4 regions of the Alkalihalobacillus pseudalcaliphilus genome follow, and region 1 is predicted to be linked to each of the others. Evidence: riboswitches for the same ligand, from Rfam matches in the RefSeq annotation. Region 1 holds a riboswitch; each other region holds the start of a gene.
What was found. Region 1 has a riboswitch for thiamine pyrophosphate ahead of tenA (thiaminase II). Riboswitches for the same ligand answer to the same signal wherever they lie in the genome.
Positions count from the first base shown of each region.

Region 1 (7,512 bases):
TATACGTGACCAAGCGAGTTGGCTTGCCACGGTAGCCAAAAAACGCCAAGAACAGCTATGATAAGTGCGATACCAATGATGGCTACTTTTAGTAGCTGTGTTGATACATGTTGCAAGTCAAACACCTCACCAAACTAGTTTTATCTAGTATAACTTGTTATTTATCGTTTTTCAATAAAATATCAAGATTCTTGAATGCTGAGCTTAGTGAGGAGTTTTCTAAAACTATAAAAATTCGACTTCGGTTAAAGCGTGGAAAGGAATGCGCTGCTTATGTTGATTGGTCTCTAGATGAATGTGCTTGTTCCATTCATCTACATGGGCAATAAGTCCTTCTGTTTTTTTCATACGATGCTGTTCCCAATAGTGGATACGTACAGGCATTGTATAGTTAAGAGCGGTTAAAAGGTACATCCCCATTTCGTGATAGGCTTGATCATCAAGTTCAGGCTTTACTTGTCGCTTCTCTTTTTCTTTTAGCTCAAGTAAGGCTTCTTTATGCTCAGGTAAAAACATTCGGCTTCCTTCCCATAATAAATTACCTCTCTTTAAATGTTCACTCATCGGTAATGTCCTCCAATTTTAGCGGCTCGATCCTTTGCTTGGCTTGCAGAGAGAAACGAGGTTGCACGCATTAATGTCGTTTTTCCGTAACGATTGTTGATTTTGTCCATGGTATACCCGATTTTTAACAACCGATCGCGATTTTGTTCGAAAAGGCTTAATTGAATTTCTTGATCGCTTGAAAGAGACGAGAGCGAGACGGCTAGGCGACGAATCGGATAGTTCTGCCAAAAGCGCTCTAATAGCTGGCAAGCGGCGTGGAAAAGTTCTAAGGTTATATTGGTCGCTTGCTCGATTTTAAGTTGGCGGTGGAAACCTTGTGGGAGCTCATAACTTGCACCAGAAATACTGAGGCTCACAGTTTCACCTTGAACGCCCTTTGAGCGTGCTCGTCTACATACCTCTTCACAAAGTTCGAGTAAAACAACTCGAATATCTGTGAGATTGTCATAATCACGTGGCAAAGTCATACCGTGACCAATTGCCTTTTGCCCATCATGTGAACGTGTGGTGACGGGCGAATAGTCGATGCCGTGGGCTGTCATCCAAAGAACGTGACCTGGTATCCCCCATTTTTTCTTGAAGTGCTCAAGGGGGGTATGAGCAAATTGACCAATCGTACGAATCCCCATATTGCGAAAATGTTTAAGGCGTTGTCGACCGATGCCGTAAAGCTTTTCAATAGGTAGTGGCCATAGGGTTTGTTCGAGTTGGTCTTGCTTTAACCAGTAAATCCCATCTTTGTTTTTTTTGGCGAATAAGTCACAAGCCATCTTTGCTAGCACTTTGTTCTCACCGATACCAATACGAGCACGTACACGCATGTGATCCCAAATGTGTTTTTGAATCTTTTGAGCGATTTGGTGCGGTGTGCCAAACAGCCGCTGACTCCCTGTGATATCTAAAAACTGTTCATCAATTGAAAATGGCTCGACGAGGTCTGTATATTGCTTTAAAATTTCTGTTATTTGGATTGAGGCTTCCACATAGTCCTGCATACGTGGGCGTACAATCAATAAATTTTTACACTTCTGTTCGGCCTCCCACAAGCGTTCTGCGTTTTGAATGCCGTAGGATTTGGCAATCGGACAGGCGGCGAGGATAACGCCACTACGCCGTGCTGGGTCACCCGATACGACAAGTGGTTTGTCACGTTGCTCGGGGTAGCGTGTCTTTTCGATCGATGCATAAAAGGATTGCATATCAATCAAAAAAATAACCCTCATTTTAACCCCTCCCTTTCATAGAACTTATGTTCGTATTTGTATTATATGCGAAAATATGTTCGTTATGCAATGAGAAAAAGTGGAATTTATAACAGGGTTGCAGCAGGGAGATAAAGAAAATAATTGAAAAGGTCTTTTCAAAACATACAAAAGCATTCCCCATTCACGATATTGATTTCGATTTAGTAAATAACGAAAAAATTCCTGTTTGTCCTAAGCTTTTTTATGAAGTAGACATACAGTGTTAGTAGGTCGCTTGAAGTCATGAAGACAAAGGCGATGTGTAATCATATCAGGAAATCTTTAGTTAAGGAGGAATAAGTATGGAAATTAGACAGGACTTTATCCCGACAAGTAATCGCAATCGTCCTGGTACAAGGATGAATGCTCGCTTCATCACTGTCCATGAGACCGCAAATAGAAGAAATGGTGCAAATGCACGTATGCATGCTGCATATGTAAAGAATCCATCCACATCAGTAAGTTGGCATTATACGGTTGATGATGAACAAATTATTTACCAACACCTACCAACCAATGAGATTGGGTGGCATGCAGGGGATGGGGGCACAGGTCAAGGAAATCGAGAGTCTATTGGTATAGAAATCTGTGTGAATAGCGATGGTCAATTTGCTAAAGCAAGGGAACATGCCATCACATTAATTCGGTTTTTGATGGGGGCCCATCAAATCCCGATTGACCGAGTAGTTCCCCATCAACATTGGACGGGGAAAAACTGTCCAGCTACTCTTTTGAAAGATTGGTCAACTTTTATAGGACAGGTGCGACAAGCACAGGAAGTCGATTTGATTGTTAGACCTGACGTTGGTGGTGAACAAATTGGGGCCACTATTTTAAGAAGAGGGAGCAAGGGTAATGCTGTACGTCAACTGCAGCAAGACTTGTTGAAGTTAGGTGAAGTATTGCCACGTTTTGGAGCAGATGGGGATTTTGGTGCAGAGACAGAAAGTGCGGTTCGGTCATTTCAACAAAAACAAGGGATTGCCGTTGATGGTATCGTCGGAGAGCAAACCTTTAAGGCTTTAGAAAGGGCACTTGCCGCGTTAGAAGAGCAGCCAGCACCCCCACCGGTGCCACCTCCGACATCTGGTGGAGGGACCGAGAGAAGGACACTAAGAAATACAACACCTATGATGCGTGGCGATGATGTTAGAGTCGTTCAAAGAGCAACTGGAGCGACTGCTGACGGTATTTTTGGTCCGGCGACCGAGCAAAGAGTACGTACCTTTCAGCGAGCTCAAGGCTTAACCGCAGATGGTATAGTTGGTCCAAAGACATGGACGGCGATTGATAATCCGAAGCCGGCGCAACCAGCGACGCCTAAATATACACGATTATTAACACTGAGAAGCCCTAATATGAGGGGCGAGGATGTGCGTGCTGTTCAAAGGAAAATAGGGGTAACCGCAGACGGCATTTTTGGACCAAATACGGAGCGAGCGGTTCGAGATTTTCAAAGAAAGGAAAGAATAGCTGTCGATGGCAAAGTAGGCCCTGTAACATGGGGACGGTTATTTTCTTAATCATAATGAAAGCTGTTCTAAGGAAATCCCCTTAGAACAGCTTTTTTTGATCGGTACGTATTAAACGTTAATCTTCCATAGGCCATGATGTTTGCTCAAAGGACATATCCCAGAACATATATTCAAAACGACTCGTCGTGAGGAAAATTTCTTCTAACTCCTGTAATTCTTTTTCCGTACTAGAAGCAGTTAATTCATCGATTAATTGAATTTGCCACTGTGCTACAGCGCCAAATTCATCTGATTCATACATTCTAATCCACTCACCATACCATTCGTGCTCACGGGCACCTGGAATTTCACTTAAACGCAAACCAATTTCATAATAACTCCATGTACAAGGCATAATGGCTGCTAATAGTTCTTTTAGTGAACCGCGTTGAGCAATGTTTAGCATATAAGAGCTGTAGGCTAAAGTTGTCGGTGCTGGCTTTGTCGCTTCAAGCTCTTCTTCAGATATGCCTAGACGCTTCGCATAAGCTCTGTGTAAGCTCATTTCTTCGTCTAATGTTACGTGTAGCATTTTAGCGAAAACTTGCATAGTCGTTAAGTCTGAAGCTTTTAAGCTACCTAAAGCAAATAACCGCGAGTAATCGATTAAATAAATGTAGTCTTGACACATAAAAAATTTAAACTTTTCAATGTCGAGACTTCCATCACCAATTCCTTGTACGAATGGGTGTGAATGACTCTTCTCCCAAATAGGCTTAGCTGCTTCATATAAGCGCTGTGAAAATTTCATATTCTCATCATCCTCCTCGTTCGCTAGTCACTAGAGCGTACGACGACGCAAATAAACTCCTCTAAAAAGAAGAGGAGTTGTAAACAAGTGTAAGAAAAGTACACGTCGCTAACGTGCATACTTTTGTCTACTTCCACTTCCCTCCGCTAGTATTATCTAGTTCAGGTAAAAAGGGTTAAGGCTCATAGCCTCTCTCAGCACAAATAAACGCACCCCTAGTGAACGAACTTATATCATTTATCCCTTTCAAATTAACATATAATGCATATACAAGCAATGAAAATGATTGACCATTCAGCTAAATAGTTGGTAAAAAAGTGGGAAGAGCAGTAGGGTACTATGTAAATCGAAGAGGTGGTTATGCAGTGAGCAAATAAAATGTGCGGCTGAGGTCTTGATACGGTTTCAAATAAAAAATCGAAGCAAGGAGGTTAATCCTTTGCTTCGATTTAATGTTCATTACATATGTGTAATTAGTTTACTGCGTCTTTTAATTGCTTACCTGGCTTGAATGCAGGGTTCTTAGTTGCTGGAATTTCAATTTCAGCACCTGTTTGAGGGTTGCGACCCTTACGAGCAGAACGCTCACGTACTTCGAAACTACCAAAGCCAACTAATTGAACTTTGCCACCTTCTACTAATGTTGAAGTAATGCTTTCGAATACTGCGTCTACTGCTTTAGAAGCATCCTTTTTAGAAAGGTCTGCTTGCTCTGATACTGCGTTAATTAAGTCTGTTTTGTTCATGAAAAAAACTCCCTTTCATACCTTGTTTAGAAAAAACTTATTTTCTATCATTTTAGAAAACAAAAGCTTATTTCTGCATTATAGCAAGCTAATCTGCCTTGATTTAAAGCCTGCACTTACAATTTACTCTCCAAGCCTATGACTGTCAAGCCTTTCGAAGGAAAATCATTCATATTAAGCCAATATTTTCACCGTTTTTGACATTTCTTCGTATATTTTAGTGATAATGTCGAATAAAGAACGAATCCTTCTTAAAAAGTCATATTACATTTTTCGAATTTTCATAGGGCTAATCATAAGAAAAGCTAAGATTAAAGTGAAAAGCATAAATACATATTCCGGAATATAGGCGACAAGAAGAGTTAAAATGGTTAACATACAACCGGCAGCTGTAATAGGGAGGCCAAAGAAGAAACCATTAGATTCGGTAATATTAAACTTCGCTAATCGAATCGCACCACAAATAATAAAAACAATCGCAAAAAATGCACCTGCAAAACCAAATTCAAATAAGACCGCTTGATGAATTAATAAGGCTGGAGCTACGCCAAAAGAAATCATATCGCATAATGAGTCCAGTTGTTTTCCTAACTCTGACGTACTATTTAGTTTACGGGCAACAGCACCATCTAAACGATCAAAAACAGCAGCGATTGTAATGAGCAGTAAAGCGAGTCGTAGCTGATCTTGAATCGTAAAAAGGATTGCAAATGCACCTAAACTAAGATTTAATAGAGTCAGGATATTGGCAATTTGTCCTTTTAACTTCTTTTTCGTATGGTCAAGGCGTTGTAATAGCAACATCCATTTCACTCCTTGAGTTAATAATCACATAGGTTGTTCTATATCTTTATGAAACTTCCTTCAAAAAAATCGCATATTAAAATAAATCATGGTACATTTTTTTACATGCGCTATTAAAGTATAATCTTATCATATACAGGGTGTTTACACTACTAAAAGGATAAAGATTGCCAAAAATATTTACAGGTACATGGGGGACAGGTCGTTGAAACAAAAATTGTTCAGGATATTTGTTGAATTGAGTAATTCACCTTTTCAATCGAAGATAATCATGCGTTTTGCTCAATCTAAAATAAGTAAACGCATTATACCGGCGTTTGCTAAAACATTTCAAATTAACATGCATGAAGCTGAAAAGTCAATAACAGAGTATCAAAGTCTACATGCTTTCTTTACGAGGAAATTAAAAAATGGGGTTCGTACTGTGGATGATAAGGAAACAAGTATTGTTAGTCCTGTGGACGCCAAAATAGCCTCCTTGGGTACATTGACACCTAAAAGTGAGTTTCAAGTTAAAGGGCAAATGTATCAACTGCTTGATTTATTAGGAGACAGAGAAAAAGCACAGCAGTATGTGAATGGACACTACATCGTCCTCTACTTAAGTCCGAAAGATTATCATCGTATACATAGTCCTCTTACGGGAGAAATCACAAAGCAATGGGAGCTAGGAAAACGTTCATACCCTGTCAATGATGCAGGATTAAAATATGGAAAAAAGCCATTATCGCATAATTATCGCTCGTTAACAGAGCTGTGCGTGATGAATCAACATGTCATCATGGCTAAAGTGGGGGCGATGAATATTAATACAATTGCTCTTACACATTCACACGAGCAGCTAAAAAAGGGAGAAGAGCTCGGCTATTTTTCCTTTGGCTCGACAGTCATCCTGCTCTTTGAGCCTACTATGATGGAATTTGAACATCTGCAAGAAGGAGATTCCGTTCAAATGGGCCAAAAGATAGGGATGTTATTGACAACAGAGGGCGCGAAATAAAAAAGTAGAACGCTTTTTAGAACATGTAAAATTAATCGGATAAGATATAGACCCAAGGCAGTTAGATGGAATAACCTAACACGCTTGGGCCAAGTGTCAATAAAGGTCAACGTTACGATACCCTTTTAAATAGGGCGCTATTTTTTTCACCCTTCTGGAATGCCTTCATACAAGAGGTATTCGTCATCTTTTACAACATATATAATGTCGGGGTTATCTGATTTGAAAATTTTCGTACCTGGTTGAAGTTTAGTAGCAGAAACTGTATTTGAGTTATTTTCCATATGATATTCTGATTCTATTGCTATTTCTTCAAGTTCTTTAGGTGATTCTATGATGTGTTTTTGTGAAAAAATATAGACAACATCATTAATAAATATAAAATCAGCTTCTTTATTTTGGGACAACTGTTCTTCAGCAATTATTTGACCTGTTGTTGTAACGGCTGTCTCAGATGAATGTTGCCCATTACTACAACCAATTAAAAAAACAAAATTAGAAAAAATGGTAAAAGAGTCTTTATCATTTTGCCTACTCTCCTTGAAAAGTTTTTCATATCATAACTTCAGCAGTAATTTTAAGATTATTAATATTGTATAAGATTATGTGTCATGAAGCTATGGTATTATAATAAGTATGATGGTTGTTAGGTTACTACAAAAAGTCGACAAGATACAATTTGTACCATGCCGACTTTCCTTCATGACAGTCAAGTGTCATCTATTTTTTTTCACTTTCTACCACCCAATACCAGCCTTTTTAATCGCACTAATCGTCGGGTTCCCAACGGTCATGCCGCCATCAGCAGAAATCACTTGTCCGGTAATAAAGGAAGATTCATCACTTGCTAAATAAAGGGCAAGTTGAGCGATGTCTAATGGAATCC
Region 1 is NZ_JAQQWS010000001.1:969,951-977,462, reverse strand. Features, by position in the region: gene PQ479_RS04805 (DUF2975 domain-containing protein) at 1-116, opposite strand, end outside; partial or broken gene PQ479_RS04800 (YolD-like family protein) at 226-453, opposite strand; partial or broken gene PQ479_RS21865 (YolD-like family protein) at 474-564, opposite strand; gene PQ479_RS04795 (DNA polymerase IV) at 561-1,790, opposite strand; gene PQ479_RS04790 (peptidoglycan recognition protein family protein) at 2,114-3,334, shown strand; gene tenA (thiaminase II) at 3,402-4,076, opposite strand; TPP riboswitch at 4,198-4,303, opposite strand; gene PQ479_RS04780 (HU family DNA-binding protein) at 4,550-4,822, opposite strand; gene pssA (CDP-diacylglycerol--serine O-phosphatidyltransferase) at 5,087-5,626, opposite strand; gene PQ479_RS04770 (phosphatidylserine decarboxylase) at 5,832-6,626, shown strand; gene PQ479_RS04765 (hypothetical protein) at 6,773-7,033, opposite strand; gene PQ479_RS04760 (SDR family NAD(P)-dependent oxidoreductase) at 7,364-7,512, opposite strand, start outside.

Region 2 (7,512 bases), on a different contig from region 1:
GAGGAATCACATACATATTAATTAAAAGGTAGGGGTACATATGCGTAAGCAAAAGCATTTAATCTTGAGCACGGCTATTATCTTAGGTTTATCAGGTGTATTTGCGTCAACAACTTCAGCTAACACAGACCTAGACAGAATTCAAGCAGAACGTGACACGATTCAAAGCGAAATTGCGAAGCAAAATGAGCAATTAACGGATTTAGAAAAAGAAATCCAGCAAATAAATGAACAAATTGAACGTGTAGAGCAAGCTATTAAAGACAACGAGAAAATGATTAAAGACACAGAAGAAGCTATTGCGGTAGCTGAATCTGAAATTGCTGAGTTAGAAGAAGAGATTGCTATTTTAGAAGAGCAAATCGAAGCACGTTTTGACTTATTAAAAGACCGTGCCGTTTCTTACCATCAAAATAACTCTAATTCTAGTTTCTTAGAAGTTGTTTTTGGTTCTACAAGCTTTAGTAATTTCATTGAGCGTGTAGTAGCAATGACAAAAATCGCTGAGGCTGATAATGCCATTATCGAGCAACTAGAAGAAGACCAGGCGAAAATTGAAGAGGCACGTGCTGAAGTAGCTACTAAGCTAGGTGAATTAGAAGACAAGCAAGTAGAGCTTGAAGGTATGAAGCATCATATTATCGAGCAACAAGAGCAGAATGAAGCTTTAAAAGCTGAGGTTGAAGAAAAGGTTGAACTTGCCGAAGCAGAAAGAGATGGTTTAACTGCACAAGATAGTGAACTTGCTGCAAGAGCGGCAGATATCGAAGCACGTCAAAACCAAGTCGTTGATCGTTCTGATTCTGTCTCTTTAACATCAGCATCAAACACAACAGCTGATACATCTTCTAATACAAATAGTCAATCAGCTGTTTCAACTGGAAATGGAAACATTCAAATTGCCATGGATGCAGGTAGAAAATACATTGGTAATTCTGTTTATGTATTTGGTGGAGGACGTAGTGCTTCAGATATTGCTAACGGACGTTTTGACTGTTCAGGATTTGTGGCATGGGCAATGAGGCAAGCAGGCTATCAAGTACCAGCTTCTACAGATGGATTACGTTTTGCTGGACAACAAATTGCAGCGGGTGATAGACAGCCAGGAGATTTAGTTTTCTTTAATACTTATAAAACAGATGGACATGTTGGTATTTATTTAGGAAACAATAAATTCATTGGCTCTCAAAGCTCTACAGGTGTTGCGATTGCTGATATGTCAAGTGGTTACTGGAAAAATACATTCAGTGGGCGTGTTGTACGCGTACATTAATAGCTTATTCATAAAGGCTTACTTTCAATTAAGAGAGTAAGTCTTTTTTTGATTCTTTAATAAGTGATAACTGAGTATGTAAAAGCATTTTGTTGTTTCATGTATACCCGTGGAATGATGTTTTAAACATGAAGTTTTTATATGTTCAATAGCGAGAAAACTCGAAATGATCACCAAGAATAGGTATAATGGGTATAACTTATTGATGGGAGGAAGAGCTAAAATGGCCAATGTTTTTGATTTTACCGTACAAGCTCCAAATGGAGAAGAGGTCGCTCTAGAGCAATATAAAGGAAAGGTACTTTTGATTGTTAACACGGCAACAAAATGTGGGTTAACACCGCAGTTTAAAGGTCTTGAGCATTTGTATCAATCCTATAAAGAAAAGGGATTAGTTGTACTAGGCTTTCCATGTAACCAATTTATGAACCAGGAGCCACTATCAAATGATGAGATGGTAGAAGCTTGTCAATTAAATCATGGTGTTAGTTTCCCGTTACTTGCCAAAATAAAAGTAAATGGCTCGGAGGCAGAACCTTTATATAAACACTTAAAAAAGGAGCAAAAAGGTGTCTTAAGCTCAGAAGTTAAATGGAATTTCACCAAATTCCTAATAAATAAAAAGGGCGAAGTAGTAGAACGTTACTCACCTCAAACTGAGCCAGAAAAGCTAGAAGCAAAAATCCAAGAATTATTAAAGGGCTAAAATAAATAATCAAATGCCCACAACAAAAAAAGAAGATGTTTGATACATTACTTGATAGCTTTTGGTTAAATGAGTTTTTACATCTGCCATTAAGTTAAGGTTGATGGATGAACGTTGAAACCGAGAACTAGTAGCGGTAATTAAGGCTTCGCACATGAGGTTTAGTTAATTTTCATACAAAACCCACATGGCGAAGCCCCGTTCACTTCGCCACCAACAAACACGAAAGTGGCATTTGCCTTTAACTGGTGTCTGTTCATCCACTTTGTTTTTGTTGTTGTTATTGTTTTTATTTTAATTGATGTTAGTACCCGGCGGAGCATAATTTTCGGTACGGGAAGTAGAACTCCGCACCTAATCAGTAGTATCACTTTCATACAAAATATTAGAGTTGTAACGGACTAAAGCGACTGACAAGTTCGGCAGCTCTGAATTTGTTTAGAACTTTAATTTAAGAAAAAAGGAGGGATGACCATGTATTCCAAAAAAGGACTGTTAGAAGAAGCAGAGACTTTTTTACATAGCTGTTATCAAGAATTATCCTTTCAATCCAAAGTACTCAATGACAGATTAAGCGAAGTACAGCAACAAATACATCAAGAAGGAACATATACACATACATACGAAGAGTTAGCACATGGAGCAAAAATGGCCTGGCGAAACAGTAATAAATGTATTGGTCGGTTATTTTGGGATTCCATGCAAGTGCGTGATGCAAGAGATGCGGTATCTATCGAAACAGTATTTGCTGAAATATGGGAACATATTAAAAGCGCAACAAATAACGGGAAAATCTTGCCGACGATAACGGTTTTCCAACCGGAAACAAGTAGACATTCTATCAAAATCTTAAATCACCAACTTTTTCGATATGCAGGATATGAAACAGAACTTGGCATAATTGGAGACCCAGCCTCTATAGAATTGACAAAAGTTTGTTTAGAGTTAGGTTGGCAAGGGAAACAACAACCATTTGAATTATTGCCTATTGTTGTTCAAATAAGTGATAAGCTATATTTTAGAGAGATTCCCGAAGGTTTAGTTCTTGAAGTTCCGATTGAACACCCGACCAATCCATTATTCGAAGAGTTGCAATTGAAATGGTATGCTGTACCTATCATTTCTGATATGGTATTAGAGATAGGTGGTATTCGTTATCCATGTGCACCCTTTAATGGTTGGTATATGGGTACAGAGATTGCCGCACGAAATTTTGCTGATCCATGTCGATATGATCAATTAAGTCGTGTTGCTGAATTATTTCATTTGGATCAAAGTAGAGAAAGTCATTTGTGGCGCGATGAAGCATTAGTTGAATTAAATAAAGCTGTTCTATTTTCCTATAAAAAATTTGGAGTAAGTATTGTTGACCATCATACTGCAGCTAAACAGTTTAAACGATTTGAAGAAAGGGAAGCGAAAGCAAACCGTGAGTTAACCGGTGATTGGACTTGGCTCATTCCACCTCTATCGCCAGCGACAACTCATATCTTTCACCAACAATACAAAAATAAAATCGTCAATCCAAACTACTACCGGGAAGACGAACTTGTGTGAGCAATGACGAGCTAACTTCACGGCACAAACTATCGCCCATAAGTAACTTTCATACAAAAGATACACTAAAGGATGAAGAACATGAGTATATTACATGTAGAAGGATTAACAAAATCCTATGGAGACAAAGTACTGTTTGAAAATATATCATTTACACTTGATGAGCAACAACGAATTGGCCTTATTGGACTTAATGGCACTGGGAAATCCTCACTCTTAAAAGCTATTGCACAGCTTGAACAAGCTGACAAAGGAGAGTTTAAACACGCAAATGATTTTAAAGTCGAATATTTAGCTCAGCAGCCAGAACTTGATAGTCAACTAACGGTTCTAGAACAAATTTATTATGGGGATGCTCCTATTATGGTCACCCTTAGAAAGTATGAACAAGCCTTGATTAATTTAGAGGCACAAGAAAATGAAAAAAACTTGTCTGCTTTAATGAAACAACAGCAAAAAATGGATGAACTAGAGGCATGGGAAGCGAATACGATAGCTAAAACAGTCTTATCAAAATTAGGTATTCACAATTTTGATCAAAAGGTAAGTCAACTTTCTGGAGGTCAAAAGAAACGAGTAGCTATAGCCAAAGCCCTCATAAACCAGGTAGATTTATTGTTGCTAGATGAACCAACAAACCATTTAGATAATAATACGATAGAGTGGCTAGAAGGGTTTTTGGGTCAATACAAAGGTACTTTTATCGTCATTACACATGACCGCTATTTCTTAAATCGTGTCACGAACCAAATTTTTGAGCTCGATCATGGACGTTTGTTCCGGTATGAAGGCAATTATGAGGTCTATCTAGAAAAAAAAGCAGAGCGCGAAACATTAGAAGTACAGCATGAGGCAAAAAGACAAAATATATTAAGGTGCGAGTTAGCATGGCTACGGCGAGGAGCGAAGGCAAGAACAACGAAACAAAAAGCTAGAATAGACCGAGTACATGATTTGAAAGAGCAAGGCTTTAAAAGAGAGCAACGTGATTTTGATTTTTCTATCGGTTCTAAACGTTTAGGAAAAGATGTCATTGAACTTAAGTCAATTAGTTATGCAATTGATCAAAAGCAGCTATTATCTAACTTTGATTACTTACTAGTAAAAGGACAACGTTTAGGGATTATCGGTCCTAATGGTAGCGGGAAATCAACTTTATTAAATATAATGGCTGATAGACGTAAGATCAATTCAGGCGAAGTTATAGTTGGTGAAACCGTCGATATCGGTTATTATACACAGGAAGATGAAGAGATTAATGGAGAGCTAAAAGTCATTGAATATATTAAACAAGTAGCTGAAATTGTCTATACAAAGGATGGAACGATTATAACAGCAGAGCAAATGCTTGAACGCTTTTTGTTTCCACGTTCCATGCAATGGACGTATATTCACCGTCTATCAGGTGGGGAGAAGAGACGCCTGTATCTACTTAGAGTTTTAATGGGAGAACCGAATGTGCTCTTTTTAGATGAACCTACAAATGATTTAGATACGGAAACATTATCTGTTTTAGAAGATTATTTAGACCAATTTCCAGGTGTTGTTGTAACGGTATCCCATGATCGATATTTTTTAGACCGAGTTGTTGATCAACTTCTAGTCTTTGATGGTCATGGTCATGTTTCATCATTCTATGGAACCTATAGTGATTATTTAGAAAAAACGGATGTAGAGAAACAACAAGTTATCGAGGAAAAAAAACAAGTATCCAAAGCTATTGAGGTAGATTTGAAGAAAACGAAAAAGAAGCTTTCCTATAACGAACAAAAAGAGTGGGAAACCATTGAAGGTAAAATTGAGTCGCTAGAAACAGAGCTGCTGGAAATTGAGCAAAAAATTGCTGTGGCTGGTAGTGATTACACGGTGATTGCGGATTTATTAGAGGAGCAAAAACAAAAAAACGAACAGCTTGAAGCAGCGATGGAGCGGTGGGAGCAGTTATCAATACTTATTGAGGAAATCAATGCTAATTCTTAATAAAGGCTGTTCGTCTAACGGAAATTATGTTACAATGTAAAAAAATATAAGAACCACTAGGGGTGTCTTTTGACTGAGAGAGGCGAATGCCTTAACTCTTAGAACCTGATCTAGTTTAAACTAGCGTAGGGAAGTGGTAGACGGATTTTGTTAATTAAGTATGCCTTAATACGTTTATGACAAATGACATCTCCTTGTGGTTAATTAAAGAGGGGATGTTTTTATTTTGGATAGAAAAAGATTATATCTCATGATTGAGATTGCGATTATGGCAGGTTTGGCAACGGCCTTAAGTTTTGTAAAAATCAACGCCTTATGGGCAAATGGTGGGTCCATATCTTTTGAGATGATTCCGCTATTTTTAGTGGCATTTCGCCATGGTTGGAAGGTAGGGGTGTTAACGGGGTTAATAGCTGGTTTTACTGGTTTATTATCGGGAGCTAGTATTTTCCATCCGATTCAATTTGTATTAGATTATCCAGTTGCTTTTGCATTAATTGGTCTTGCAGGTGTATTTGTAAGGAAGAGGCAAGTTCCTAATTTATCTGTTATTGTGTTAGGAATATTACTAGGGACATTATTACGATTCATGGCACATTTCACTTCAGGTGTCGTTTATTTTGCAGAATTCACACCAGATGGCTGGAATGACTATATTTACTCAGCTGCATATAATGCTTCTTATCTTGTCCCACAAATGATTATTACACTCATTCCACTTTTAATCATCTCAAAGAATTATCCACAGTTTTTTAAAGTAAAACCAACTTTATAAAAGCAAAAGGCTCGTAAGTGATTGAATTCAACCGCTTACGAGCTTTTTTTATGCATAGACATGACATCTTGCTTAAATACTTTAAGAGAAAAATCAATGATTGTATTTATTTTTCGATAAAACCAAATGGTCGGAAGATTGCTTTTGTGCCAATATATTCCCAAATGATTGTGTTATCTGTAGAGCTGCCGTTATCATGTCTAGGACCCAAGTCGCCACTTATTCCAGCTTTTATGCATTTGTATATTTGGTTTTGATAAAAAATAATATCGTTCATCTCATAGGAATGGTTAGGGTGCCATTCTTTTTGACTAGCAATTCCTGATTTTATACAAACCCAACCGACATAACCTCCAGGCATCGGATTTGCATGATAAATGATATCAGTAATTTGAAAGCTACCTGAGAATGGTTCGACAGGACTATGTGTAACAGGATCATAGGTAATTAAAAGGCGTTCAGGATTTGGAGGGTGGAAACCTATAAGATCGTTATTAGAGAAAATAAATGCTATTAAGCTTTTTTGATGATTATAAAGGGGAAGAGCGATTGTTGGCTGAGCACTTGAATTTTTAATGGTACAATGTTTAAAAGCAACTTTCAAAACGGATGGCACTACGGTAAAGTTTGTTCGAATAAGAGATTGGAAAGTAGGGTTTTCGATGTTTATGTGAGAGTTTTTTATTTCTACGATACCGAAGCCTTTCTCTCTATTAATGTCAGTAACGAGTAGTTGATTAATGGAAACTAATTTAAAATCACATTTATTCACAAAGATATTCGGATGCTCATTTTCGGAATTAATATTACCAATATTTAATCCACTATTTATGAAGGAACTGTTAGATACAGTAACTATCCGTTGTTTTTGGTTATAGATATGGTTTTTTATTTGACATTCCTCAAAGGTTGCGTGGTTAAAAGCGACTTTTTCTACTAAACTTCTACTTTGACGTGTTGAACTATTAATGATTATATTTTTGTAGTAACACCTATAATGCTCATAAGATTGAAAAATTATTTCTCTTTGTTCACCCTTCATTTCAAAACTACATTCTTCTATTTTGTTAACAATTAATTGACTAATACCTTGATAAAAGCTTGAATAACTAATATGATTCCCTCGAAAAACGGAGCGATTAGAATCTTTTAGAATGATATTATCGGGTTCAATAAAGGAATTCCCAGTTACAAAGACATCATAATGATTTCCTACTAATT
Region 2 is NZ_JAQQWS010000006.1:155,384-162,895, reverse strand. Features, by position in the region: gene PQ479_RS14055 (C40 family peptidase) at 41-1,273, shown strand; gene PQ479_RS14050 (glutathione peroxidase) at 1,497-1,979, shown strand; gene PQ479_RS14045 (nitric oxide synthase oxygenase) at 2,454-3,536, shown strand; gene PQ479_RS14040 (ABC-F family ATP-binding cassette domain-containing protein) at 3,618-5,516, shown strand; TPP riboswitch at 5,565-5,665, shown strand; gene thiT (energy-coupled thiamine transporter ThiT) at 5,743-6,291, shown strand; gene PQ479_RS14030 (hypothetical protein) at 6,398-7,512, opposite strand, start outside.
Region 2: it holds a riboswitch for thiamine pyrophosphate, as region 1 does, so the genes downstream of both, thiT (energy-coupled thiamine transporter ThiT) here and tenA (thiaminase II) in region 1, are expected to answer to the same signal.

Region 3 (7,512 bases), 120 kb from region 1:
GTGTCTTACAAAAGAAAATAGCCGCTGCCATCATTAAAGCAGCAGATGATGTAATCGCTGGAAAGCTTTCCGAGCATTTTATCGTAGATTCAATTCAAGGGGGAGCAGGTACTTCGTTTAATATGAATGCAAATGAAGTCATTGCTAACCGAGCGATTGAAGAATTGGGCGGAGCTAAAGGGGAATATGTGCGGGTAAGCCCTAATACGCATGTAAACATGGCCCAATCAACCAATGATGCATTCCCTACTGCTATTCATATTGCTTGTTTAAATTTATCAAAAGGACTTATTGAAACATTAAAGGCTTTAATAGATGCCGTTAAATTAAAAGAAGAAGAATTTGATGATGTGCTTAAAATGGGAAGAACCCATCTACAGGATGCTGTGCCTATTCGTTTAGGACAAGAATTCGGGGCTTATCGTCGCGTATTAACACGTGATTTAAAACGGATTGAGCGTTCAGTAAATCATTTATTTGAAATTAACATGGGAGCAACTGCGGTTGGTACTGGATTAAATGCGAAGCCAGAGTATATTGAAAAGGTATCAAAGTATTTAGCTGAAATTACTGGGTACCCTTTAAAAACAGCTGAAGATTTAGTCGATGCTACCCAAAATACAGACGCCTATACGGAGCTTTCAAGTGCATTAAAAATTACTGCGATTAACTTATCAAAGATCGCGAATGATTTACGTTTAATGAGCTCTGGTCCACGTACAGGACTAAACGAAATTAATCTACCAGCCAGACAGCCAGGATCATCAATAATGCCTGGTAAGGTTAATCCTGTTATGTGTGAGGTCATCAACCAGATCTCATTCCAAGTGATCGGTAATGATCATACGATAAGCTTAGCTTCAGAAGCAGGGCAACTTGAATTGAATGTTATGGAGCCTGTGTTAGTCTTTAATTTACTCCAGTCATTCTCAATCTTACAAAACGGGATGGATGTTTTCCGGAAATATGCTATCGAAGGAATTACAGCAAACATTGAGCATTGTCGTGAAATGGTTGAAAAGAGTGTCGGAATCATTACGGCTATTAACCCGCATGTTGGTTATGAGGTAGCCTCAAGAGTAGCGAAAGAAGCCATTGAAACGAATCGTTCGGTCCGTGAGATTTGCTTAGAACGTGGCATCCTTTCAGAAGAAGAACTTAATGAAATTTTAGATCCAAAAGAAATGACAAACCCTGGCATTGCAGGTGCCCGTTTTATATATGGATAATATCATATAAAAAGCCCATTCTTGAAGCTATAAAAAGCCTATAGGATGGGCTTTTTTATTTGCGTACTAAAATAGAATGAGAACCAGGTGTGAATCGGAATTCGAATCGTTAGATAAAGAACTGTAATCCAATTAGTGTGTTCACCGTTGGAGTGAAATTAGTGAATAAACAGCTTTATCGACAACAGGTGGGTGAGTGGAATGAAAAGGAATGGTAAACAAAAGAGTTTAACCTCACCATAAAATGCTATCTTTCTCTCTATCGTCTGTCAGGTCATTTCAATTTTCAAAATAAGGACAAATACAATAACGAAGAAGTCAACTTTTGTGAGAACAGCACAACTTTCATACAAAAGTTTCTAAACAGGGCTTGTAGATATATGTCACGTTGTGATATAGTCACAGTATGACATAGTCGCGTTTTGACATAGATTGCTATATAGAGAGCAGGTGACTTTTTGAGCGAAAAGATAATAAAAAAATATTTACCAATGACAGAGACCGCTTTTTATATTTTGTTTTCATTAGATACACCGAAGCATGGTTACGGGATAATCAAACATGTAGAAATACTTACATCACAAAGGATTAAGCTCGGATCAGGCACCGTATATGGAACCTTAACAAAAATGGAAAAAGACCAACTCATCATAGGCTTCTCTGACGGAGATAGGAAAACGGTGTACGAAATAACCGAACTAGGTATAACCGTCCTTCAAGCAGAAATGACAAGAATTGATGAGCTATATCAGAATGTCATCCAAAAGAGAGGAGCGTTTCAACATGAAAGTATGTAAACCTTTTTGGAGTTACGATCCGATAAAGACAGAAATATGGTTAAGCGAACAAGCAAAAAATGATTTTCAATTAGTAAGAATAAACCGCTGGCTTCGAATTTTCTACTTTAAGAAAAGTTCAAAGCAACAAAGAATAGAATTTCATATTAATTATCAAAAAGAAGCCAAATTGCCTCGGACCTTACATGATCGAGGATGGGCGTTAACGCTTCAGGAAGGTAAATGGACGATATATCAAAATCAAACAGATAACGAATCGCAGCTAAGGCCGTCTAGAGAAGGTATATTAAAAAAGAATCGACTGTTAAAGCGAGGGTATATGATATACCTTGGTTATCTTGCATTTGTATTAATGTTCATGATGACAATTCTAGGCACTTCTTGGTTTGTAACCGGAGAGCTTGGTGAAATGACTCGAGTAGAGAGCCCGTTATGGGCACTTACTTATACGTTGCAAGCTGCAGGGATTATTTTAATGGTCATAAGTATTTACTCTGTCATAAAAATTAAGAATGTTGAGAATCGTATTTATGGACAGCAGGAACTAGAACTAGTAAAGCGTGAGGAAAACAATAATCATGATAATTCTCAAGATTTTATAACGATAACAAGGTGGAAGTTTGGATGGCAATATGCTCCGGATAAGCTCGTAGATTGGTTAGAAGAAAAGGGGGAAAATGGTTATCGCCTTTTCCATATAAACAAGTTAGGGACTAAATTCACATTTAATAAGACGTCCAGTAAACGAACAAGTTATGCTGTCGATTTCCAAGGAAGAGCTACAAGTCATTATGAAACGATCCATCATGATGCAGGCTGGGTGAAAGTATTTGCTACAAAAGGTCGAGCGCAAAAGTGGACGATATGGTCAAAAGAATATGAGGTAGATGAGGAAGTTCCACAATTTTATAGTGAATATTTGGAACTTGTAAACCAAGCTAAAAGTGTATTGAAAAATTACACATTATGGTTTGTACCATTAATTATCATGTATCTTTATTTAATTGTACAAATGAGCTCAAGTATATCTACTAGTGATGCTTCGCCGTTACAAATCATTAATTTTTTTATTTTTATACTTGTTATCATTAGTTTCACTTCCATCATTATCAAGTGTTACAGCTATTATCGTCGCTTAAAAAGACGGATTTATTAAACATAGGCGGAACGACTTAATCAAACGATGGAACTACTGAATTATGTCGAAATAATCAATCAAAAGTCTTATGAATCCTTTCATTGTAACTTCTGCTAGTGCATGAGATAATAGGACATATGTATGAGAAAGAAGGGATGCAGATTGAAAATAGGTCTCGCTTTTCTTCTTTTGCTCCTATTATCTGGATGCTTTCGTGAACAAGTCCAACCTCAACCACATATAGATGGAGACTGGAAAGAGCAGATCTCCAAACCGCTTAACCAAAATCAAGCATTTATCCCTTATGAAACCATAAATCCTTATACACAGGTGATTGGCTGGATCGATGATACGTCTGTCATTTTATTTGAGGAAGATACCGATTTAACGAAAATAAGCCATTATGATATATTCTCCGGTGAAAAAACGGTGATATTTGAAAGCGAAAATATGATGTTAGATGTCCAATTGAGCCCTAACAGGGATATAATTGTCTTTCAAGAATTTCAGTCAAATAGTTATGATAACCATTTAATTTTCCTTGATATATATGGTCAGTTAACGATGAAATTAGAAAATTTTGGCGAGCAGTATCAAGTGCATTTTCATCCTGACAAAGAGGAACGAATCGTTATTGTTGTTTTTTTGCCAGACTGGGAATTTGAGACCTATTTATTAGATATCAGCCAGCAAGACATGCAAATGATTGATTTAACAGAGCTACATGTGGAATGGTTTGAGAATGGGGACTTAGCTTATTTGAAAACTAAAGAAGAAGGGGAGTTACCGATAGCTGATTTAATTCGCTTACAGGTAGAGGAGGAACAAGAAGATATTGTACAAGAACGACTACTGGCTTACCGTTACTTAAGTGATGGGTTCTATTTTGTGGTGAAGTCACATTCCATTGATGCTGAGAACAGCCAATGGACTATTTTTCAACAGGACGAACCATTAGTAACATTGGATGTACCTGTTTTGACGACTGGGACAAATGAATGGTGGATCCCATTTTATGATTTCGAACAGAAAAATAAGCAGCTTTTATGGTTTAAGCCTTTTTATAACGATAGCTTTTTTCATTATCAAAATGGCTTTGAATTATCACAAATGTCACTAAAAACCGGTCAGATCGATGTTTTGTTTGAATGGCCTGAAAATGTTCCTCTAGAAACTTCGCCAAACGGTACAATGCTTCTTTTAGGTCATCAGCTTGAACATATTTATTTCTTAGAAGAAGATGTATTAGTGGACGTTTTTAAAAAGTAGTTTGCTTGATTTTTACGTGAAATCTGTCATAATAAAAGTCAATAGTGATTTTAAATAAACATGAGAAAACTAGGGGTGCCTACAGGAAGTAGGCTGAGAAAAAGGTATGTTCCTTTTAACTCTTTTAACCTGATCTGGATGATACCAGCGTAGGGAAGTTGTTGCTTGTTTGTCTATGTAGAGTAGACCGCATTTCTTTCCTTATGGAAAGTATTGCGGTCTTATTTTAATTTTGTAGGAGTGTTAGATCATGAAACCATTTTATTTATATGCGATTACGGGCGATGAGTTCCATCAAGGTAGAGATTTGATAGAGGTGATGGAACAAGCGATACTTGGTGGTGTAGATATTATTCAATTGCGTGACAAAGAGAGCTCAAGAAAAGTCGTTTTTGAAAAAGCGAAACGATTACGAGAGCTTACAAAGAAATATGGGGTTACGTTTATCGTCAATGACTATATTGATGTTGCATTAGCGGTAGACGCTGATGGGGTTCATGTCGGACAAGATGATATGCCTTTATCCGAAGTACGACAATTAGTCGGTCATGATAAAATCATTGGTGTGTCTACTCATAAAGTAGAAGAAGCGATTGAAGCTGAAAAGGGTGGAGCTGATTATATTGGCGTTGGACCTATATTTCCAACGAATAGTAAAAAAGATGTCGTAGACCCTGTCACAACTTCGTATATTTCGGAAGTAAAGGCAGCAGTGAATATTCCATTTGTGGCCATTGGTGGTATTAAGTTACACAATGTTCGGCAAGTGTTGGAAGCTGGGGCCACTAGTGTATGTATGATTAGTGAAATTGTTGGTGCTAAAGACGTCCAAGCCACAGCGCAGAAATTTATCGGCATTTTAAAGCGAGGTGATACGGATGAAACTTTTAATTAATGGAGAGAAGCATGATTTAGAGGTTACTCAATTAGATGAAGTTGTTGCTTATTTTGAATTAGAAGCTCATTTAGTTGTGACTGAGTTAAATGGGGAAATTATTGAGCAAGAAAAGCGTAGTTCTGTACAACTCATACCAGAAAGTACGATTGAGCTTGTGCATTTTGTTGGAGGCGGATAATCATGAAAAAAAAACACCTAGAAATCGCGGGTCAAAAGTTAAACTCACGTTTTTTCCTTGGAACGGGAAGATACCCGAACCCCTTTGTCCAAAATGAAGCGATTCAGGCTTCAGAAGCTGAAGTTTTAACCTTTGCGATTCGTCGCGTTAATTTAGAGGCGCCAAGAGAAGATGCGATTTTACAACATCTTGAACCTAATCAATATCGTTATTTACCAAATACCTCAGGTGCTTCCAATGCGGAAGAAGCGGTAAGAATAGCGAGACTCGCTAAAGCTGCTGGAATTGGTAATTGGATAAAAGTAGAGATAAGTGCAAATGAAAAAACATTACTTCCTGATCCCATCGAAACATTAAGGGCAACAGAGATTTTAGTGAAAGAGGGTTTTGTAGTTTTACCATATACATCAGATGACCCGATTTTATGTAAAAAGCTTGAAGAGGCAGGGGCGAGTGCTGTTATGCCTGGAGCTGCGCCAATTGGTACGGGTTTAGGTGTTTTAAATCCTTATAATATCAGTTTAATTGTCGAAGAAAGTGAAGTTCCCATTATCGTTGACGCAGGTTTAGGTAGTGCGAAAGACATTGTAGAAGCGATGGAATTAGGTGTTGATGGTATCTTAATGAATACGCCAGTTGCTAAAGCGAAGGATCCAATCAAGATGGCTCAAGCGATGAAATTAGCGATTGAATCAGGACGCTTATCGTATGAAGCTGGAAGGATTCCAAAGAAAAAATATGCAAGTGCGAGCAGTGGTTTTGAACAATTTAAATTAAACTAAAAGCCCTTTACTAGTATTGAGGGAAGATTCTGAGAGAGGTAAAGAGGATTCGAAGAATTTGGCCGCTTGATTTAGAAGCAAACGGTGCGTGGAATTCTCATTTTAGCTCTTTACAAAAGTGTTAGGCATCTGAGGTTTATGTAAGGAACGTTCAACATAGGTGTGAAGGGAATGTGGCAAAAATGAGTCGATCCGTCATAGTTATTGGAGGTGGAGTTATCGGCTTATCGATAGCTTATCAACTCCAACGTAACGATTTTCAAGTAACCCTCTTAGAAAAAGGTCGTTGTGGTGGGCAGGCATCAGGAGCGGCGGCTGGTATGCTTGCCCCTTTTTCTGAGATTGGTGAAGATCAGGATGATTTTTTTCGACTATGTGTAACAAGTTTAGGGTTGTTTAAAGAGTGGCAATCCAATATTAAAGAGGATTCTAACATTGATTTTGAATTTAGTGAAAGTGGTAGTTTACATGTTGTTTTTCATGAGGCCGATGTTTTAGCTCTAAAAGGAAGGCTGTCTTGGCAAAAGAAATGGGCAACCTCAGCTCGAATGCTGTCGGGGGAAGAGGCAAGAGAGCTTGAACCAGCTTTATCAAAAGAAGTTTTGGCAGCGATGTATTACCCAGAGGAAAGTCATGTTTATGCACCGGCCTATGTCAAATCATTAGAAGAGGCTTGTCGAAAAGTAGGCGTTAAAATTATTGAAGACACGGGCCAAATCTATATACATACTGAAAAAAATTCTACGTATGTGAGTGCACAAAACGGTGGTACTTGGCAAGCGGATGAATATGTTTGTGCCCAAGGTGCATGGGGTAAGGAGCTTGAGGAAACATTAGGAGTATCACTACCCATTTTTCCAATACGAGGCCAAATCTGTGCGTATCAAGGATATGCAGAGTCTGTCAATCATATCGTGTATTCGAGCCAAGGGTATCTTGTTCCTAAAGAGAATGGGACATTAATAAATGGTGCCTCTGAAGATATTGCAGGTTTTCAAACGACTGTAACAGAAAAAGGAATCGAACGTTTAACCAATTGGAATCATAAGTTATTTCCATTTTTAAAAGAAATAGATCCTTTCCATACTTGGGCTGGATTGAGACCAGCAACGTTAGATGGTTATCCTCTTATAGGGAAACTGAAGGAGCATCCACATATAACGGTAGCATTAGGACATTATCGAAATGGTATTTTATTAAGTCCAGTCACAGCTCATATAG
Region 3 is NZ_JAQQWS010000001.1:850,919-858,430, reverse strand. Features, by position in the region: gene aspA (aspartate ammonia-lyase) at 1-1,229, shown strand, start outside; gene PQ479_RS04170 (PadR family transcriptional regulator) at 1,688-2,026, shown strand; gene PQ479_RS04165 (DUF2812 domain-containing protein) at 2,013-3,182, shown strand; gene PQ479_RS04160 (YqgU-like beta propeller domain-containing protein) at 3,327-4,433, shown strand; TPP riboswitch at 4,495-4,606, shown strand; gene thiE (thiamine phosphate synthase) at 4,684-5,328, shown strand; gene thiS (sulfur carrier protein ThiS) at 5,312-5,509, shown strand; gene PQ479_RS04145 (thiazole synthase) at 5,512-6,291, shown strand; gene thiO (glycine oxidase ThiO) at 6,474-7,512, shown strand, end outside.
Region 3: it holds a riboswitch for thiamine pyrophosphate, as region 1 does, so the genes downstream of both, thiE (thiamine phosphate synthase) here and tenA (thiaminase II) in region 1, are expected to answer to the same signal.

Region 4 (7,512 bases), 750 kb from region 1:
TGTATAGAAATACCATCCGTTTTCTAATTTCTTTTCTTCTTCTATTACGAGTTCTTGAATATCTAGCGCACTATATGTATTTTGAGTCCATATATAGAATAGTGATAAGCTCAATATTATAATTATACCTAAAGCGATAAACAAGATTAATAACATTTTTTTATTGATAAGTTTCTTCATCATTAAAACCAATTATTCTAAATTCAATTATGTGGAGAGGTATAGATTGTCCACTAATTAAAATTAACAATAATACCCCTTTCTTAAATTTCCATTTTATGAGTATCTCAGTTAACCCCATTAACAGACAACTTGACTATAAAAACGTAAAAGGACAAGCCTGTTAAATACTATGTCGATTTGAGAGCTCAACATCAAGTCTATAGATAGAAAAAAGTCGAATTACAGTAATAAAGACCAGCAAATTAATGTTCGAACACTAAATACAATTCAGGTTCGGCTATGAACTAAGTATAGGAAATCAATATAACACCACCTTCTCTTATGTCTATTTAGACATATGAAACTATAGATATACTAAACAATGATAAAACTTTGGTCAAGGTATATGCTATAATTTCTTAATATAGACAAATATTAAGGAATTGATGTTATATGAGCTTACGTTATGCTTTGTTAGGGATAATTTCTAAAAAACCAATAACAGGATATGATGTGGTGAGAATATTTAAGCAACAGATGATTTATTTTTGGAATTCTACTCATAGCCAAATATATACAGAATTGCATAAAATGGAAAACGATAACTTAATAGAACACGAATTAGTTATTCAAGGAACCTCACCAAATAAAAAAGTATACTCTCTTACAGATTCAGGAAAGAAGGACTTAATACGCTGGGCAATTGAAGAACCTTTAAAAACAACTAAAATTAAGGATGAATTTTTAATTAAAGCGACTATTTTCCCTATTTTAACGGTTAATGAAATTAATAAATTGTTAGATGAAGTTATAGAGAGAGAAGAAAAAATCTTAAGTATGACAAAAGATTGGAAAGAACACTTTAGCAGTCAAGAGGGACAAGATGTAGGCACTATGCTAACAGTTGAATATGGAATAAGATATTCTGAAATGTACTTGGAATGGTGTAAGTGGGCAAAACAATATTTCAATGAAATTAAGTAACTAATCCTACGTTTTTATTTTCATTGAATTATTAATACTATGTAAAAAAATGGTCACATCGAATTGAATTGCTTTTTTTCCTACGACGATCCGCTTGCTGGTCCTTGACACAGTAAAGGGACGTCACCATTAAATTAAACTTCCCTTTTGGACATTAAAATCAGGAATAAGTAATGAAAAAATGAAACTTAATACCAATCTTTAGCCACAGGTGACGCCGCTTTAATTAAATCAGCACGTTTCATTTGTGCTAACGGACAGTATTACTTTTATACCTAAACTAAAGTTATTGTTATTAAAGAACGATTTATAATCAAGGATTGTTCTAATTAGAGTATTTTGCTTTTACAGTTTGGAATACCGTTTTTCTCACAGAGGCTACAAAGATATTAAAAGAAAAGGGCTTATTAAAAGAGGAGTTATTACCTCACATTTCCCCATTGGATTGGGCACATATAATTATACTTGGAGAATAATCATTTGATTCCAAAAAAGTACCCAAATCAAATGAATTAAGACCTTTAACGATATAAAAATTATGCTGATATCTCCTTAGCATTGGTGATATCAGCTTATATTTTTTCATTTATTGTCTTAACGTGGGTTTTATGACAAAATGTTGGCTATACTCCTATAAACTCTAATTTAAATGTATTAAAAAACTACTTCCTCATAAAGCTAATGAAATCCTTCTAACAGACCCACCCTGACTCCTTCAGCAGCTTCATTTATTAAACTAGAATTGGAAGTCCCCGCCTTGCATCAGTAATACGTTAGTTCCGTCTTCTTTAATTCCTACTACTTTCATATCGTCGGTACCAAATGTCACATTGACTAACAGGAGTGACGTATTTAGGCCTGCTTCCTTCAATTCTTCTTCCGATAGGTTGTTGCCATTTTGAAGGTTAGAAGGAGAAGCATTTCCGATTCCAATATGGCATGCCGTATTTTCATCAAACAAGGTGTTGTAAAAGAGAGTATCTGTCTTAGAAAGAGGAGAGTTGTTAGGAACCAAGGCAATTTCACCTAGATAATATGAACCTTCATCTGTTTCGATGAGACTTTGTAACGCTTTTTGCCCAGTGGCAGCATAGTAGTCAATAATCCGTCCATCTTTGAAGCTTAGGTAAAAATTATCGATGACACTTCCCCCATAGATAAGCGGTTTAGTGGCTACTAATTTGCCCTTTACCTTATTTTTATGGGGGGCAGAAAATATTTCTTCCGTGGGAATGTTCGGAAAGAACTGTACTCCCTTTTTATCTTTAACACCCCCACCGATATAGAGGTGATTTTTAGGCATACCGACTAATAAATCCGTTCCTTGGCTATTCGTAAAATGCAGGGCTTCAAACTGGCTATCATTAAGGAATCTTTTCCGAGACATGAAGGCTCTGTCATGACTTTCCCAATCTTCTATAGGATTTCCCCCATCTGCCCGAGCCCCTTTTAATATTAATTGCCATAATGATTGCATAGCTTCCTCTTTACTTAAGTAAGGAAATACTTTAGATGCCCAGGTAAAGCACGGGACAGCTAGAATACACCAGCGTACCTCATGGGATCTAATCTTTGCGTAATGATCCTTCAACTTGCTGCGTGAGGTCTTCTGGAAGCGATTTATTCGTTTTTCAGAAACCCCCTTAAAGACATTTACGTTTTCAGAAATTATACGGATGTAAGCAGCACCCGCATTATCCCACTCCCTAAAGCGGGCAGCCTGCCAGTCAGGAAAGTGATCGATGGCATCATCTGCTGCATGTAAAAAAAATTCTTTGGTAGACTGTTCATCGGTCCAATCAATAACCACATTTGAAGCACCCGTATCATAGGCTGCTATTTGGATTAGACGTGCAAATGTAACATTTTCTATGTCACTATGAATAATGACTAATTGATTATTTTGCACATTTACACCCGCCACTACAGCAAGCTCTGCATACTTTTTCAACTGTTCATCACTAACAAGCTCATATTTACTTTTAATCATCACACACTCAACTCCTAACTAAGGTATATTAATGCTCATAATTTATTTAGTCATATTTCCATTATACCAACTAATCTGAAGTCAGAATAAACAGTAAAATAGTTGACCTACTTATGATGAGAGAAAAAAAGTCTGGCTACCTTAAACACTTAAAGAACTCAACAAGAAAGAGTCAGGTGAACTCATATTTCAATCAGGCATGATTATTGAAGAAGAGTTTGAAATGCAACCGTTAAATGATTGGATTAAAAAAGAAAGACTACTAATTTGGCTATCCTATAACAAGGAAAGCTCTTTTCCTTATGACGTTAGGGGCAGATCTCCAAAGACAACAATAACCTTACGAATTGTGAGCTCTAGGGATATTTGTCTTTAATCAGAAGCACAATGGCAATCACTAGCGTCACGAGTGCAATGGTGTACATAACAGCATTGGTTGCAACGGTAATCATTAATTCAAGTGCTTCAAATTCAGACATATGACATCCCTCCTTCCTGAAGGGATTGCCACTAACCTCAAGAACCATCTATTTTTACTTATCTATTATTCTCACATGACCGAGACCCATTCACAAGTATCTAAATTCCCTTTTTAAACCAATACCAATCCTTTTTATGGACTTTCTAAACGCATGAGAACACCATACGTTCTCTGTTCGGACGCCTCTCAAACCCTTGATATACAAACATAGATAAAGAACACCACCTCTCTAACAGTAAAGGTTGTGTTCTTACTATCCATTCATCGCTCATATCAATTATAGTGAAAATAACGGCGATTACGCTTACGGTCATCCTGGTAGACCATTCGTAAATCGACAAGGTGATTAAGCCCTTTACGAATCGTTGAGGGTGCTAAATCTGTACAGAAACCATTTATAACGAACTAAATATGGATAGCGACTATTCTATTCGTTATAAAGATTTCTTCAAAAAGTTCTCTAAAGTTTTAATCATCGCTGAAGAAGATTTATTCAATCTGGCTGAATATATGTTTACGCCCAAAAAAGCATTTAATATGATACGGAACTTAGCATAAAGGGCCTTTCACACTAAACCCCTTTTAGTTATTAAAATCAAACAAGCAACGAATAAAAAAGCGCTACTAACCATTTATAACGAACATTTTCTAGTACAGAAACAGATGATTGAATGGACAATAAAGAATATACATTCAAATACAATAATAAAACTAAATAAATACAAGAAAAGCCGACTCCTTCGATTAGGAGGAACTCGGCTTTTTTTCAAGTAAACCCTAGAAAAAATACTAAATGGCTCCAATTAATATGTTTATTTCTTGTTTCTTTCCTTAAAAGCTTTATTCTTCGCTCTATTACCACATGCCTTCATTGAGCACCATTTCCCAGTACCAGGACGAGAGTAATCAACAAAAACACACTGGAAGTCTGATGCTGAGCATACCCTATTTCTATGCCACAAACAAAATTATCTATCTCAAACCCTTTTACCACCCTTTTGATCCGGTTGATTGACTCTCATACAGAAACATAAAAATCTTATAAATTCATTCCAAACGCATATTTATAAAAAAGGTAAATATGGTGGTTGCTTCACTTACTAGTTGAAAGTCATAACTTATTCTTTACTTCGAATAGTGCCCTTAAAATCAATAACTGAATAACTCCTTTTATAAATACCCAAAATAAGGATTTTCACCTTCATAATTTTTATAAGCAAGCTATTTTAATGAATTAGATTTAATTACTTCTGCACCAAATTCTAAACAATGGCCACATATAGAAACTCCTGGCCCTAAAGCTAACTCTCCTACTTCTTCTTTATCTTTTCGACAGAATGAACAAGTAGACGCTTGTAGCTATTCTTATTCTTTTTCTATGAAAATCAATACTCATATAGTACCTCCCATAAGATCCTATTTAGCTAAATCTTATATTGGAGGAATCCATAAATCTAATACTATTCAACAAGCCCCCTTAGCCCTGCTTTGAAGTCCAACACTTCCAGCGTTAATTACTTTCTTTGAATAAATATTCCTCTTGAATTGAATGTGAGTGTGACCATAGATAATAGTTGATTGTTCTGTTTCTTTAACCATCTCATAAACGTCTTCTTCTGGGGTATCAATCCGAATCGCCTCTATATCTTCTCTAGGCGAACCATGTATAAAAAGTACTCCTTCTTCTACATGAGAAAACTTAAAAGTACCCATCCATTCTATTTGCTCTTTCGTAAGTTGTTCTATACACCATTGGTTTAATTCGCCAACCATACCACCTAAATTATTTTGACTTCTATATTGTTCGAATATCTCTCTATCACTGTTACCCATTATAAAAATAAAATCTTCCTTCCTTATAAAGAGTGTATCTATGACCTTCCTCGGCTGGGGACCCCACGCTAGGTCGCCTCCTACAATTACTTTATCTATATTCTCTTTTTCGATCTCACGAAAAACCGCGTCTAAAGCATGGTAATTTCCATGAATATCATAAATAACAGCTAATTTCAATTATTTTCACCTTCCTTATATATTTAAATTAACCATTCTACAGACTGTCTAATTTTTCCTTTTTTGAATCTTCCCCACTTCGATTTCCTCATTTTATTCAATTCCTTATAAGAGACCGTTTTTTGGGGAACTTCTTTACAAGTTTCATGATATTGTTTAAACTAGTCTATGTATGAATTAAATAGTAATAAACTAGGGGTGTCCATTGAGTTGGGCTGAGAGAGAAACACGATGACGTTTCTTAACCCTCAGGACCTGATCTGGCTCATACCAGCGTGGGGAAGTTAGCGTCTGCAAAAATGGGATGGCATAAAAATGCCGTCTATTTATGTATACTAGCTTAGCCGGGTCTTTTAAAAGACTCGGCTTTTTCATGCTAAAAATGGGATAGATGTGTCCTTTTTATTACATTAAAAAAGGAGAGATATTCTATGAAAGATGTGAATGTTGAATGGATGTCAAGTTTTTCTGGGAGTACAAAAGTGTATGTGGAGGGAAGTCGCTCGGATCTCTTAGTACCGATGAGGGAGATTGAACAAAGCTCAACAACAGGTGCTTTTGGGGAAGAGACCAATCCTCCACTGCGTGTCTATGATTCAAGTGGTTTATATACGGATAAAAATGCAACGATTGATATTCAAAAAGGACTTCCTCGACTACGATTTAATTGGATTATCGAACGAGGAGATGTAGAGGAATATGCGGGTCGTACTATTAAACCCGAGGATAATGGCTACCGAACAAGTTCTTCTAAATCTAATGTTATAGCTTTTCCTCAGCTAAATTTAAAACCGCTCCGTGCAAAAAAGCATAGAAATGTAACGCAACTTCACTATGCAAGAAAAGGAATCATCACTCCCGAGATGGAATTTATCGCTATTCGTGAAGGGATGGATCCCGATTTTGTTCGTCAGGAAGTTGCTGAGGGGCGTGCGATTATTCCTGCTAATATTAATCACCCCGAAAGTGAGCCTATGATTATCGGGCGTAATTTTCATGTAAAAATCAATGCTAATATTGGCAATTCAGCCGTCTCTTCTTCCATTGAAAAAGAGGTGGAAAAGATGACATGGGCTACACGTTGGGGAGCAGATAACATCATGGATCTTTCCACAGGAAAGGATATTCATACAACTCGCGAATGGATTATCCGAAATTCCCCTGTGCCAGTGGGAACTGTTCCTATCTATCAAGCTTTAGAAAAAGTCAATGGAGTTGCTGAGGAGCTGAATTGGGACGTCTATCGTGATACGTTAATTGAACAGGCCGAACAAGGTGTCGATTACTTTACCATTCACGCAGGTGTACTTTTGCGTTATATCCCATTAACGGCCAAACGACAAACAGGAATTGTCTCACGTGGTGGTTCCATCATGGCTCAGTGGTGCCTTGCTCATCATACAGAAAATTTTCTCTATACTCACTTCGAAGAAATTTGCGAAATTATGAAAACTTATGATATTTGCTTTTCTCTTGGTGATGGTCTTCGGCCTGGCTCTATCAAGGATGCAAATGATGAAGCACAATTCGCAGAGCTAGAAACACTAGGCGAGCTAACGAAGCTAGCTTGGAAGCATGATGTCCAAGTTATGGTTGAAGGGCCAGGACATGTCCCTATGCACATGATTAAAGAAAATGTCGATAAGCAAATGGAGGTCTGTGATGAGGCTCCCTTTTATACTCTTGGACCACTGACTACCGATATTGCACCAGGATACGATCACATTACTTCAGCCATCGGTGCGGCGATGATAGGTTGGTTTGGAACAGCCATGCTATGCTATGTTACGCCTAAAGAACATCTCGGTTTACCAAACAAAGAAGACGTTCGAACGGGTGTAATCTCCTACAAAATTGCCGCACATGCCGCCGATCTTGCCAA
Region 4 is NZ_JAQQWS010000001.1:217,446-224,957, reverse strand. Features, by position in the region: gene PQ479_RS01140 (alpha/beta family hydrolase) at 1-180, opposite strand, end outside; gene PQ479_RS01135 (PadR family transcriptional regulator) at 616-1,146, shown strand; partial or broken gene PQ479_RS01130 (Tn3 family transposase) at 1,488-1,622, shown strand; gene PQ479_RS01125 (aminopeptidase) at 1,883-3,136, opposite strand; gene PQ479_RS01120 (hypothetical protein) at 3,493-3,615, opposite strand; gene PQ479_RS01115 (CGNR zinc finger domain-containing protein) at 4,430-4,579, opposite strand; partial or broken gene PQ479_RS01110 (ClpX C4-type zinc finger protein) at 4,839-4,952, opposite strand; gene PQ479_RS01105 (metallophosphoesterase family protein) at 5,082-5,630, opposite strand; TPP riboswitch at 5,815-5,929, shown strand; gene thiC (phosphomethylpyrimidine synthase ThiC) at 6,062-7,512, shown strand, end outside.
Region 4: it holds a riboswitch for thiamine pyrophosphate, as region 1 does, so the genes downstream of both, thiC (phosphomethylpyrimidine synthase ThiC) here and tenA (thiaminase II) in region 1, are expected to answer to the same signal.